3 regions of the Arthrobacter oryzae genome follow, and region 1 is predicted to be linked to each of the others. Evidence: predicted binding sites of a transcription regulator. Region 1 holds the regulator's gene; each other region holds the start of a gene.
The links. Region 1 encodes LexA, which represses DNA repair genes until DNA is damaged. Its sites were predicted from a motif close to TCGAACANNTGTTCGA; they were not measured.
Positions count from the first base shown of each region.

Region 2: a site for LexA is predicted at 1,621-1,636, ahead of ruvA (Holliday junction branch migration protein RuvA). Genes of this name have one in related genera too.
Region 3: a site for LexA is predicted at 1,164-1,179, ahead of Q8Z05_RS19725 (DUF6504 family protein). Genes of this name have one in related genera too.

Region 1 covers NZ_CP132204.1:3,303,727-3,306,998, reverse strand. The annotation lists gene Q8Z05_RS15115 (histidinol-phosphate transaminase) at 1-535, opposite strand, end outside; gene Q8Z05_RS15110 (LysM peptidoglycan-binding domain-containing protein) at 635-1,090, opposite strand; gene lexA (transcriptional repressor LexA) at 1,417-2,166, shown strand; gene Q8Z05_RS15100 (ATP-dependent DNA helicase) at 2,219-3,272, opposite strand, start outside.
Region 2 covers NZ_CP132204.1:4,278,231-4,281,502, reverse strand. The annotation lists gene pdxT (pyridoxal 5'-phosphate synthase glutaminase subunit PdxT) at 1-211, shown strand, start outside; gene Q8Z05_RS19650 (YebC/PmpR family DNA-binding transcriptional regulator) at 215-970, shown strand; gene ruvC (crossover junction endodeoxyribonuclease RuvC) at 1,005-1,583, shown strand; gene ruvA (Holliday junction branch migration protein RuvA) at 1,722-2,366, shown strand; gene ruvB (Holliday junction branch migration DNA helicase RuvB) at 2,359-3,272, shown strand, end outside.
Region 3 covers NZ_CP132204.1:4,297,170-4,300,441, reverse strand. The annotation lists gene Q8Z05_RS19740 (hypothetical protein) at 1-55, opposite strand, end outside; gene Q8Z05_RS19735 (hypothetical protein) at 218-619, shown strand; partial or broken gene Q8Z05_RS19730 (recombinase family protein) at 610-822, shown strand; gene Q8Z05_RS19725 (DUF6504 family protein) at 1,274-1,621, shown strand; gene Q8Z05_RS19720 (DNA polymerase III subunit alpha) at 1,618-3,272, shown strand, end outside.

The DNA.
Region 1 (3,272 bases):
CGAGCCCCAGGCCGGTGCCGGTGGGGTTGTTGGGTGAGCACAGGAAGACAACGTTTGGTTGAAGTTCCCGGACCTGCCGCGCCGCCGATTCGGCACTGAGGCCATAGTCATCCGCACGCTGGCCGGCGATGTATCCGGTATCGGTCCCGCTGGCCAGCAGCGGGTACATGGAGTACGTGGGCGGAAATCCGAGGGCTGTACGCCCCGGGCCGCCGAATGCCTGCAGGATCTGTTGCAGCACTTCGTTGGACCCGTTGGCGGCCCAGATGTTCTCGGCCCCCAGGCCGTGGCCCAGGTACTCCGCCAGGCGCTCCCGGAGTTCGGTGAACTCACGGTCCGGGTAGCGGTTCAATCCAGCGGCGGCAGCCGTCACGGCCTCCGAGATGGCCACCAGGACATCAGCCGGAACGCCATGGGTGTTCTCGTTGACGTTGAGCAGGATGGGAACGTCCAGCTGCGGTGCACCGTACGGAGTGAGGCCCCGCAGGTTGGTCCGGAGGGGAAGTCTGTTCAGTCGCTCTAGCTGGTCAGTCACTTCAACAGTTTAAGTGAGGGTGGCCGGGCCATTGAAACTGTGACGCCGCTGAGCCGCCGGGGCCCGATGGCCGGAGGCTCCAGGCGGCATGCCCGAGGCTTAGTTTGAGGGAACAAAAATCTGCTGGCCCGGCATGACCCTGCCGCCGTCCAGGTTGTTGAGCTGGACGATATCGGCGACGACGTCGCGGGTGTCCCGTTCCGGGGACACGGTCCCGGCGATCTCCCAGAGGGACTGCCCCGGCTGGACCGTCACGGACACGGTGGGGGTCAACGACAGCTCGGACGCTGAATCCGCGGCTTTCGCCGGCGAATTCAGGAGCCCGGCCAGCGAGATCAGCACTATGGACACCAGGATCAGCGGCACGCCCACAAGAACGATGCGCCCCCTGCGCGTCAGTCGGAGCGGCGGCTGCACGGCCCTGGCCTTGGCCGTCTTAACAGCTTTCGCTGCGGGACGCTCCTCCCAGTTGAAGGCCTGCATTCCTGCGGCTTGGGCTCCCCGGATGGGTGAACCTTCATTATTCGAACCCTGAATAGCGCTTGTTGCTGACATGAACTGAGCCCTCCTGGACCTGACTGTGCCGCCCGCCGTGTTCCCCAAACCGCCGTCCGCCCGCTTCCGGCTATCGAACATAAAACCGAACAGGACTTCAGACTAGAACACATATTCGAACTTTGCTGGTTCTGTTCTAGCACTTATCAACGAACATTGTCGAGACTCACTAGAACAAATGTTTGAAAAAGCTATGAGGCTGGCCTACGTTTGAGCTACAGAACAACCACTTCTGCAGTTGATCAGCAGGGTCTGACATTTCAGGCCGGAAGTTCCCGGCAGCTGCAGCCACGGATGCCGGGCGGAACGGAAAGGCGTTGGCGAACATGGCAGCACAAGCCACCGGCGGCAGGGCTACCCAGCGGAGCCAGCAGCCACCAGCGAAGCCGAAGGGCCTCACGGTACGGCAGAAGAAGATTCTGGAAACGATCCAGCGGTCCGTCAACGACAACGGCTATCCGCCGTCGATGCGCGAAATTGGTGACACCGTTGGCCTGGCCAGCCTGTCCAGCGTCACCCACCAACTCTCCCAGCTCGAAAAACTGGGCTACCTCCGGCGTGACCCGAAACGCCCGCGCGCGATGGAAGTCCTGATGCCGCTGACCCTGGACGAGGGCACCGCCAAAATCTCCGGCGTGGAGAAGCCTGCACGGCTGCGCACCGTTGGCGGATTGGCTGTTTCCGAACTGGCCACGGCAACGGACACGGCCATGGTCCCCCTGGTGGGGCGGATTGCGGCGGGCGGGCCGATCCTGGCCGACCAGATGGTTGAGGACGTGATGCCGCTGCCAAGGCAGCTGGTCGGCCATGGCGAGCTTTTTATGCTGAAGGTGACCGGCGACTCCATGATCGACGCGGCAATCTGCGACGGCGACTGGGTTGTGGTCCGCCGGCAGAGTGACGCCGTCAACGGCGACATCGTTGCCGCCCTGCTCGACGACGAGGCGACGGTGAAGACCTTCCGCCAGCGCGATGGCCACACCTGGCTGTTGCCCCAGAACACGCAGTACGAGCCCATCCTCGGCGATCACGCCAACATCATGGGCAAGGTCGTTTCGGTTCTCCGCTCGCTGTAGCCGCCTGCTATAGCCGCCGCCCCGCCGGAACCGGCGGGCGGCGGCGGCCTCGTCAGGCGCCGGCAACCTCCGCCGGAGCCTTTGCCAGCCTTGACAGTGCAGCAACAGCGATCGCGGGATCAGTGGTGGGCCAGAACGGCGGCAGGGCGGCCCGCAGGAAGCCCCCGTAGCGTTCAGTGGACAACCTGGAGTCAAGGACAGCCACAACCCCTTTGTCGCCCGTGGAGCGGATGAGCCGGCCGGCGCCCTGGGCGAGCCGGATAGCGGCGTGCGTGGCCGACACCGACATAAAACCGTTGCCCCCCGCCTGCGCCACAGCCCGGGAACGTGCGGTCATAAGCGGATCGTCCGGCCGCGGGAAGGGGATACGGTCGATGACCACCAGCCGGCACGAACCGCCGGGAACGTCCACTCCCTGCCAGAGCGACATGGTGCCGAAAAGACAGGTGTCCGGTTCGTCCGCAAACTGCCGCACCAGCGCCGTCATGGTTGATTCCCCCTGGCACAGGATGCTGACATCCAGGCGTGGCCTCATCGCCTCGGCCGCTTCCTCCGCTGCCCGCCGCGACGAGAAGAGGCACAGCGCACCGCCGTTCGAGGCCCGGATGAGTTTCTCCAACTCGTCCAGCGCTTCGGGCGATGTCCCGCGTCCCGGCTTCGGCAGATGGCTGGCCACGTACAGAATCCCCTGTTTGGGGTAGTCGAACGGGGAACCGACATCCACGCCTGTCCAGCTGGGTGCGCCCGGTCCCACCAGCCCCAGCCCTCCCGCAGCCGGTTCGAAGGCCGATCCAATCGCCAGGGTGGCAGACGTAAGGACAACGGTGTGGCCGGCAAAGAGCCCGTCGCGGAGCTTCCCGGCCACGCTCAGCGGGGCAATGTTGATCAGGGCCGGCGCGGCGTCATCCGGCTGCGAGTAGCCCTGGTGCGGGTCGAAGGTGCTGTTCCGCGAAAACCAGACCACCTCCCGGTTTTCCCGGGCGGCAATCAGGCGCTCACAGAGTTCAAGGATGACCATGAGGCGAGAGCGCGCGAGCTGCCGCCCGCCGTCGGCCGTGTTGGCGCTGTCGCCTTTGGAGTCGGAGAGGGCCGCGCGGCAGGCTTCC
Region 2 (3,272 bases), 970 kb from region 1:
GGTGGAGCGTGCAGGCCCCGGCGTGGAGGTCTTGGCCCAGGTGGAGCCCGCGGATCCGGAGCACGCCTCGCATGCGGCGGCGCTACAGGGGACGGCTAGAATTGTTGCAGTGCGTTCAGGCCACCTGCTGGCCACCTCCTTCCACCCGGAAGTGACGGGGGAGAAGCGCGTGCATGAACTGTTTATTCGAATGATCAGAGGAGAAGCGTAAAGCATGTCAGGCCACTCCAAATGGGCGACGACCAAGCACAAGAAGGCCATCCTTGATAGCCGCCGGGCAAAGTCGTTCGCCAAGCTGATCAAGAACATCGAAGTCGCGGCCCGCATGGGCGGCCCTGACCTCGCCGGCAACCCCGGTTTGGAACTTGCCGTCACCAAGGCAAAGAAGACCTCCGTTCCCGCGGACAACATCGACCGCGCCATCAAGCGCGGCGCCGGCCTCACCGGCGAAGTGGTGGACTACACGGAGATCATGTACGAATGCCGCGGCCCGCAGGGTTCGGCCCTGCTGATCGAGTGCCTCACGGACAACAAGAACCGCGCCGCCTCCGAGGTCCGGCTCGCCATTTCCCGCAACGGCGGCACCATCGCCGATCCCGGCTCGGTCAGCTACCTCTTTTCCCGCAAAGGCGTTGTCACGCTGCCCAAGAACGGACTCAGCGAGGACGACGTCCTGATGGCCGTGCTCGATGCCGGTGCAGAGGAAGTCAAGGACAACGGAGACAACTGGGAAATCCACTCGGATCCCAAGGACCTGCAGGCGATCCGCGACGCCCTCAAGGACGCCGGGATCGACTATGACACCGATGAAGCTGAGTTCGTCCCGTCCATGGAGGTCCCGCTGGACCTCGATGCCGCCAAGAAGTTCATGAAGCTGGTGGACGCCCTGGAAGAGCTCGACGACGTCCAGAACGTCTACAGCAACGCCGACCTCAGCGACGAAGTGCAGGCCGCACTGGAAGCCGAGTGATCACACAGCCCTGCTGTGAAACTGAGGCCCGGCCTTGACCCTCCGAGTATTGGGAGTCGACCCGGGCCTCACCCGTTGCGGCATCGGCGTCGTGGACGTCGAGAAGAACAGGCGCGCCACCATGGTGGCCGTCGGCGTGGTGGGCACGTCGCCCGATGAAAGCCTGGACCAGCGGCTACTCCTGATCGCCACGTCGATCGATGACTGGCTGGACCGCTACGAACCCCACGTGCTCGCCGTGGAGCGGGTGTTTTCCCAGCTGAACGTCAGCACGGTGATGGGGGTTGCCCAGGCGTCCGGCGTGGTGATTGCCGCCGCCGCCCGGCGCGGCATCCCCGTTGCCCTGCACACGCCGTCGGAAGTCAAGGCGGCCGTGACCGGCAGCGGAACATCCAACAAGGATGCCGTGACGAAACTCGTCACCAAGATCCTCCGCCTGGATGCCCCGCCCCGCCCCGCCGACGCCGCCGATGCGCTGGCGCTGGCCATCACCCACGCGTGGCGGGCGGGCAGCGGAGCGGCCATCTCTACCACGGGACCGGGCAGTTCGGCGTTGACCCCGGCGCAGCGGGCATGGGCCGAGGCGGAAGCCAAGGCGCGCCGGGCACGCTGAATGTCCGGCTGTGCAGCCGGGGAACTTGCTAGGGTATTCGTAGATATGTTCGGATGGCGGGTTTTGTTCCGGCCGTTATTAGTGGAACCCCGTATTTTCATGTAAACCCAGTTTTTTGTGTAACCCAGGAGCCCGGCCTTGATCAGTTTTCTCCGCGGAACCGTAGCGCACGTCGGGTTGTCCTCCGCCGTGATCGACCTCAACGGTGCCGGCATGAGCGTAAACGCCACACCCCAGACCCTCAGCGGGCTGCGCACCGGCGAGGAAGGCAAGCTCTTCACGTCCCTCATTGTGCGCGAGGATTCCCTGACGCTGTTTGGATTCGCCAGCGACGACGAACGTGAAGTCTTCGATGTCCTGCTCAGTGTGAGCGGCGTGGGGCCGCGGCTGGCCCTGGCTGTGCTGGCCGTCCACGACCCCGAAGCGATCCGCGTTGCGGCGCATACCGGCGACGGCAAGGCCTTCACGAAGGTTCCCGGCATCGGGCCCAAGGTCGCTGGAAGGATTGTCCTGGAGCTTGCCGGGAAACTGGTGCCGCACGGGACCGGCGCGGCGGCAGCGCCCGCAGCAGCAGCCGCCGCGCCGTGGAAGCCGCAGGTGGTGGCAGCCATGACGAGCCTCGGCTGGTCCGAAAAGGACGCCGCCGCCAGCATCGACAAAGCGCTCTCGGATTCCCCGGAACTCGAAGCGGGCGGCCAGGTGGCCGAGATCCTGCGGGCCACTCTGCGGTGGCTTGGCCAGGACGGCGCCCGCGCCGGCAACAGGGTAGGCACCCGTGGCTGAGCCGTCCCTGGTCGGCGGGGGAGAGGAACCGGAGGAACGGGTCATCGAGGCGGCCCTCCGGCCCAGGAACCTGCATGACTTCGTGGGCCAGCACCGTGTCCGCAAACAGCTGTCGCTGGTGCTGGAAGCATCGCGGATGCGCGGACGCAGCGCCGACCATGTCCTGCTCTCCGGCCCGCCCGGACTCGGCAAGACCACGTTGTCCATGATCATCGCGGCCGAGATGAATGCTCCACTGCGGATCAGCAGCGGTCCGGCCATCCAGCACGCCGGCGACCTGGCAGCCATCCTTTCCTCGCTGTCCGAGGGTGAAGTCCTTTTCCTTGACGAAATCCACCGCATGTCCCGGCCGGCAGAGGAAATGCTGTACATGGCTATGGAAGATTTCCGGGTGGACATCGTGGTGGGCAAGGGGGCGGGAGCCACGGCAATTCCACTCGAGCTGCCGCCCTTTACGCTCGTGGGCGCCACCACCCGCGCCGGGCTTTTGCCCGGCCCGCTGCGGGACAGGTTCGGCTTCACGGGGCACCTGGAATTCTACTCAGTCGAGGAACTGGAGCTGGTCCTGAGGCGGTCGGCCGGTCTGTTGGACCTGAAGGTCAACTCGGCGGGGTTCAGCGAAATCGCGGGCCGGTCCCGGGGCACGCCCCGAATCGCGAACCGCCTCCTTCGCCGCGTCCGCGACTGGGCACTGGTCCACGGCATCGAACAAATCGACGCGCGGGCGGCGTCCGCCGCGCTGGACATGTATGAAGTGGACAAGCGGGGGCTTGACCGTCTGGACCGCTCCGTCCTCGAAGCCCTGATCACCAAGTTCGGCGGCGGCCCGGTGGGACTGTCCACCCTGGCCATTGCCGTGGGCGAGGAACCGGAAACAGTGGAAACCGTCGCGGAGCCGTTCCTTGT
Region 3 (3,272 bases), 990 kb from region 1:
TGGAGTCCTTGGCGGCGATGGCTACGTGCTTCAGGAATGCGTCATGGGAGCTCATGGCTCAATCCTGCTCCCTGCGCCCCCGTCCGTCCACCCCTGATTCGGGTTTTGTCCGGTCCTTCGCGGGCTGCGCGGATTCGAAGTTATGTTCGAGCCGGTCTGCTCTTGCTGCGTTCCTCTAGGCCGGGGATCCCCGAGGCGGCAGGGTGTCGGCAGTGCCATGTGGCTCCGCTACATCGACATCACCGGCTTGTTCTCCTGGGACGAAGCCCTCGGCGGGATCCAGAACGTCAGTGGCATCGTCTCCGACGTCGCCGGGGTGCTCGCCATTGTGGCAGCTGCCACGGGTGTCGGCGCCCCGGTGGCAGCCGTCTTCGGCGGTATTTCCATCGCCGCAGGAGCAGTCCACGCCGGCACCAAAGCCATCCAGGCCCACAGCACCTGCAACGTCGGTACAGGCTCCTGCGGCGACGCCGTCGCAGAAGCACTCCTCTCAACCGCAGTCATCGGCCCCGGCGGCCGGCTCATCAACGGCGCCGCCAGCGGGGTGAAGAGTCTGTACGGGGCGTCAAAAGACCCACACAATGGCCAAGGCTTGCTCCTCGAACGCGTGAATGCGTGAACGCGGGCATCGCCGCGGCGCGCCAGGGCGGCACCCGCTTCGGCAGGTCCTTGTCTGATCCGCTGGTCATCGCCGACAGGCTCGCGATCGCCCAGGGCGCACGCGCGAAGGGACGCATCGCGGAGGTTGCTGCCCGTCAAATTGGCTGGAGCCGCGCGACGCTCTACCGCCACCGGCAGGCGGCCGAAGATCGCCAGTCATGAAGCATCGACTGTCGGCCGAAGACCGTGCGCTCCGGCAGCACCTCGACGACGGTGTTCCCCTCGCCAGGATCTCCGGCAGGGCGGAATCCCCTCCGCACGCTGCGACGGTGGACAGCAGGATTCCGCCGGTGGCTCGGTCGCGGCCTTGGGCCGCCAGCCACGCTCGGACCGCGGAAGCCATTATCTCCCGCCCGAAATCGTGGGTGCGATCGAAAGCCTCGCGCTCCGCCGCGGTGAGCCGGGCCGATGGGATGGCGGGCCATCGGACGAGGGGCCCTCGCCGCTGTGGCCGGAAACGTGAGTGTAGGTTTTGTCCGGCCTCCGGCGTAGACTTGAGTTATTCGAAGATATGTTCGAAGGAATGATTTCACAACGAATCATTTCAGGTTTCTCCCTGCCGGCGGTGCGATCGCCCGTTGCGGGAAGGGGAGTGCAGTTCCGGGAGGCGCCGATGGGCTTGTTTAGCGAGGGTGTCGACGTCGTCTGCACGCCCGCGGGCCAGCCGTCCGAACTCACGTGGTCAGGGCGGCACTACACGGTCTGCGCCGAGCCAGTGCACTGGTACGAGCGCCGGCAGTGGTGGGTTGAGGAAACCCGGGCACCGCTCGGAACCGGCCCGGGACTGGTTGACCATGAGATCTGGCGCGTCCAGGTCCGGCCCGCAGATGCCAAGCCCGCAGATGCCAAGGAGGTATCGCAACAGGATGAGACCCTCACCCTGGACCTGACAAGGAACATCGGCAGCGGGCGCTGGAGGCTGCTGCGAATCCACGATGCGCTGAGGCCGCAGTCAGCATGAGCTTCACCCATCTCCACGTATCCACTGCCTTCAGCGCCCACTATGGTGTCTCCTGGCCGGACGACCTCGCCCAGGCTGCCGCGGCGGACGGCGCCACGGCACTGGCCTGCACCGACAGGGACGGGCTGTACGGCACCGTCAAGCACCTTAAGGCCTGTATGGCAGCGGGCCTGGATCCCGTCGTCGGGGTTGACCTGGCGGTCTTTGACGACGACGGCGACCTCCGCACCCAGCTCGCGGGCCGCGTCGTCGTACTCGCCCACGGACACAACAACGGTGCCGGCTACCGCGCCCTTTGCCGGTTGATCTCAGATGCCCATGCCCGCACGTCCGGCAAAGCCGGGGGAGCGGTGCCCGTCGCTGTGACCCGCGCCGAAATTGCCTCCAGGGCGCTGCATCCGGAAACACTCGAGCCGGTGCTGACGGTGCTGGTGGGACCTGATTCCGACGTCGGCAGGGCAATGGGCGGACGCAGGTACCTCCGCCCCCGCACACTCTTCAAGCAATGGCTGGACAGCATGCCGAAGGGAACTGTGGCAGCCGAAGTGGTGTCACACCTCAGTGCCCCCGGTGAGCCGCTGAGCACAGCGCATGCGGTGCGTATGCTCAAGCTCGCCGCTGAGCACGGCGTTCCTGCCGTACTGACGAACGCAGTCCGCTATTGCGCGGAGGACGGCGCAGCTACGGCAGATGTGCTGGACTCAGCCCGTACCCTGAAATCGCTGCCCGAACTGACCGCCGAACCGCTGCTTCAGCCCAACGGCCGGGGGTGGCTGAAGTCATCCGCCCAAATGCTCGAGCTTGCCAAAGAGATCATTCATGCCGCGGGCTACGGCACCACCGACCTCACCACGCTGTTGGGCCAGACGGAGGCGCTCGCGGACCGTTGCCGGATGGACCCCGTCACGGACTTGGGATGGAAGCAGCCGGTTGTTCCTGAAGCATCGGTCATCGGGATCGAGGGAGAGCCGCTGGCGGAGTTGACGCGGCGCTGCGAGGCTGGCATCAGCCGGCGGTTCCCTGGCATTTCGGGCCGGGCCGAGGCGGAAATGCGGGCACGGCTGGACCATGAACTGCGGATCATCGCCAACCTTGGCTTCGCTTCCTACTTCCTCACTGTCGCAGAGGTTTCCCGGATGATCCTGGACATGGGGGTCAGGGCTGCGGCCAGGGGCTCCGGTGCCTCCAGCCTGGTGAACTACCTGATCGATATCAGCCAGGTGAACCCCCTGCAGCACGACCTCATCTTCGAGCGGTTCCTTTCCCGCGACAGGGCGACCCTTCCTGACATCGACATCGACGTCGAAAGCGCAGAGCGGCACAATGTCTACCGTCGGATCTTTGACCGCTTCGGGGCGGAACGCGTCACCCTCATGAGCATGCAGAACGGCTACCGCGCTCGCGGTGCCGTCCGTGATGCCGGTCTTGCACTGGGCATGGACGACGGCGATATCGGCGAAATCGCCAAACAGCTGTGGCGCTTTTCTGCACGGAATTTCCGTGAAGCCCTGGTGGAAAAACCCGAGTTGAAGGAGTTCGCCGGACGGGTTGAGCAGCGCGATTCCGCGGAAAACCAGCAGCTCGACCTGCTCGTTGACCTGACCGAGAGGCTCGACCGCCTGCCGAGGCATATTTCAATGCACCCCTGCGG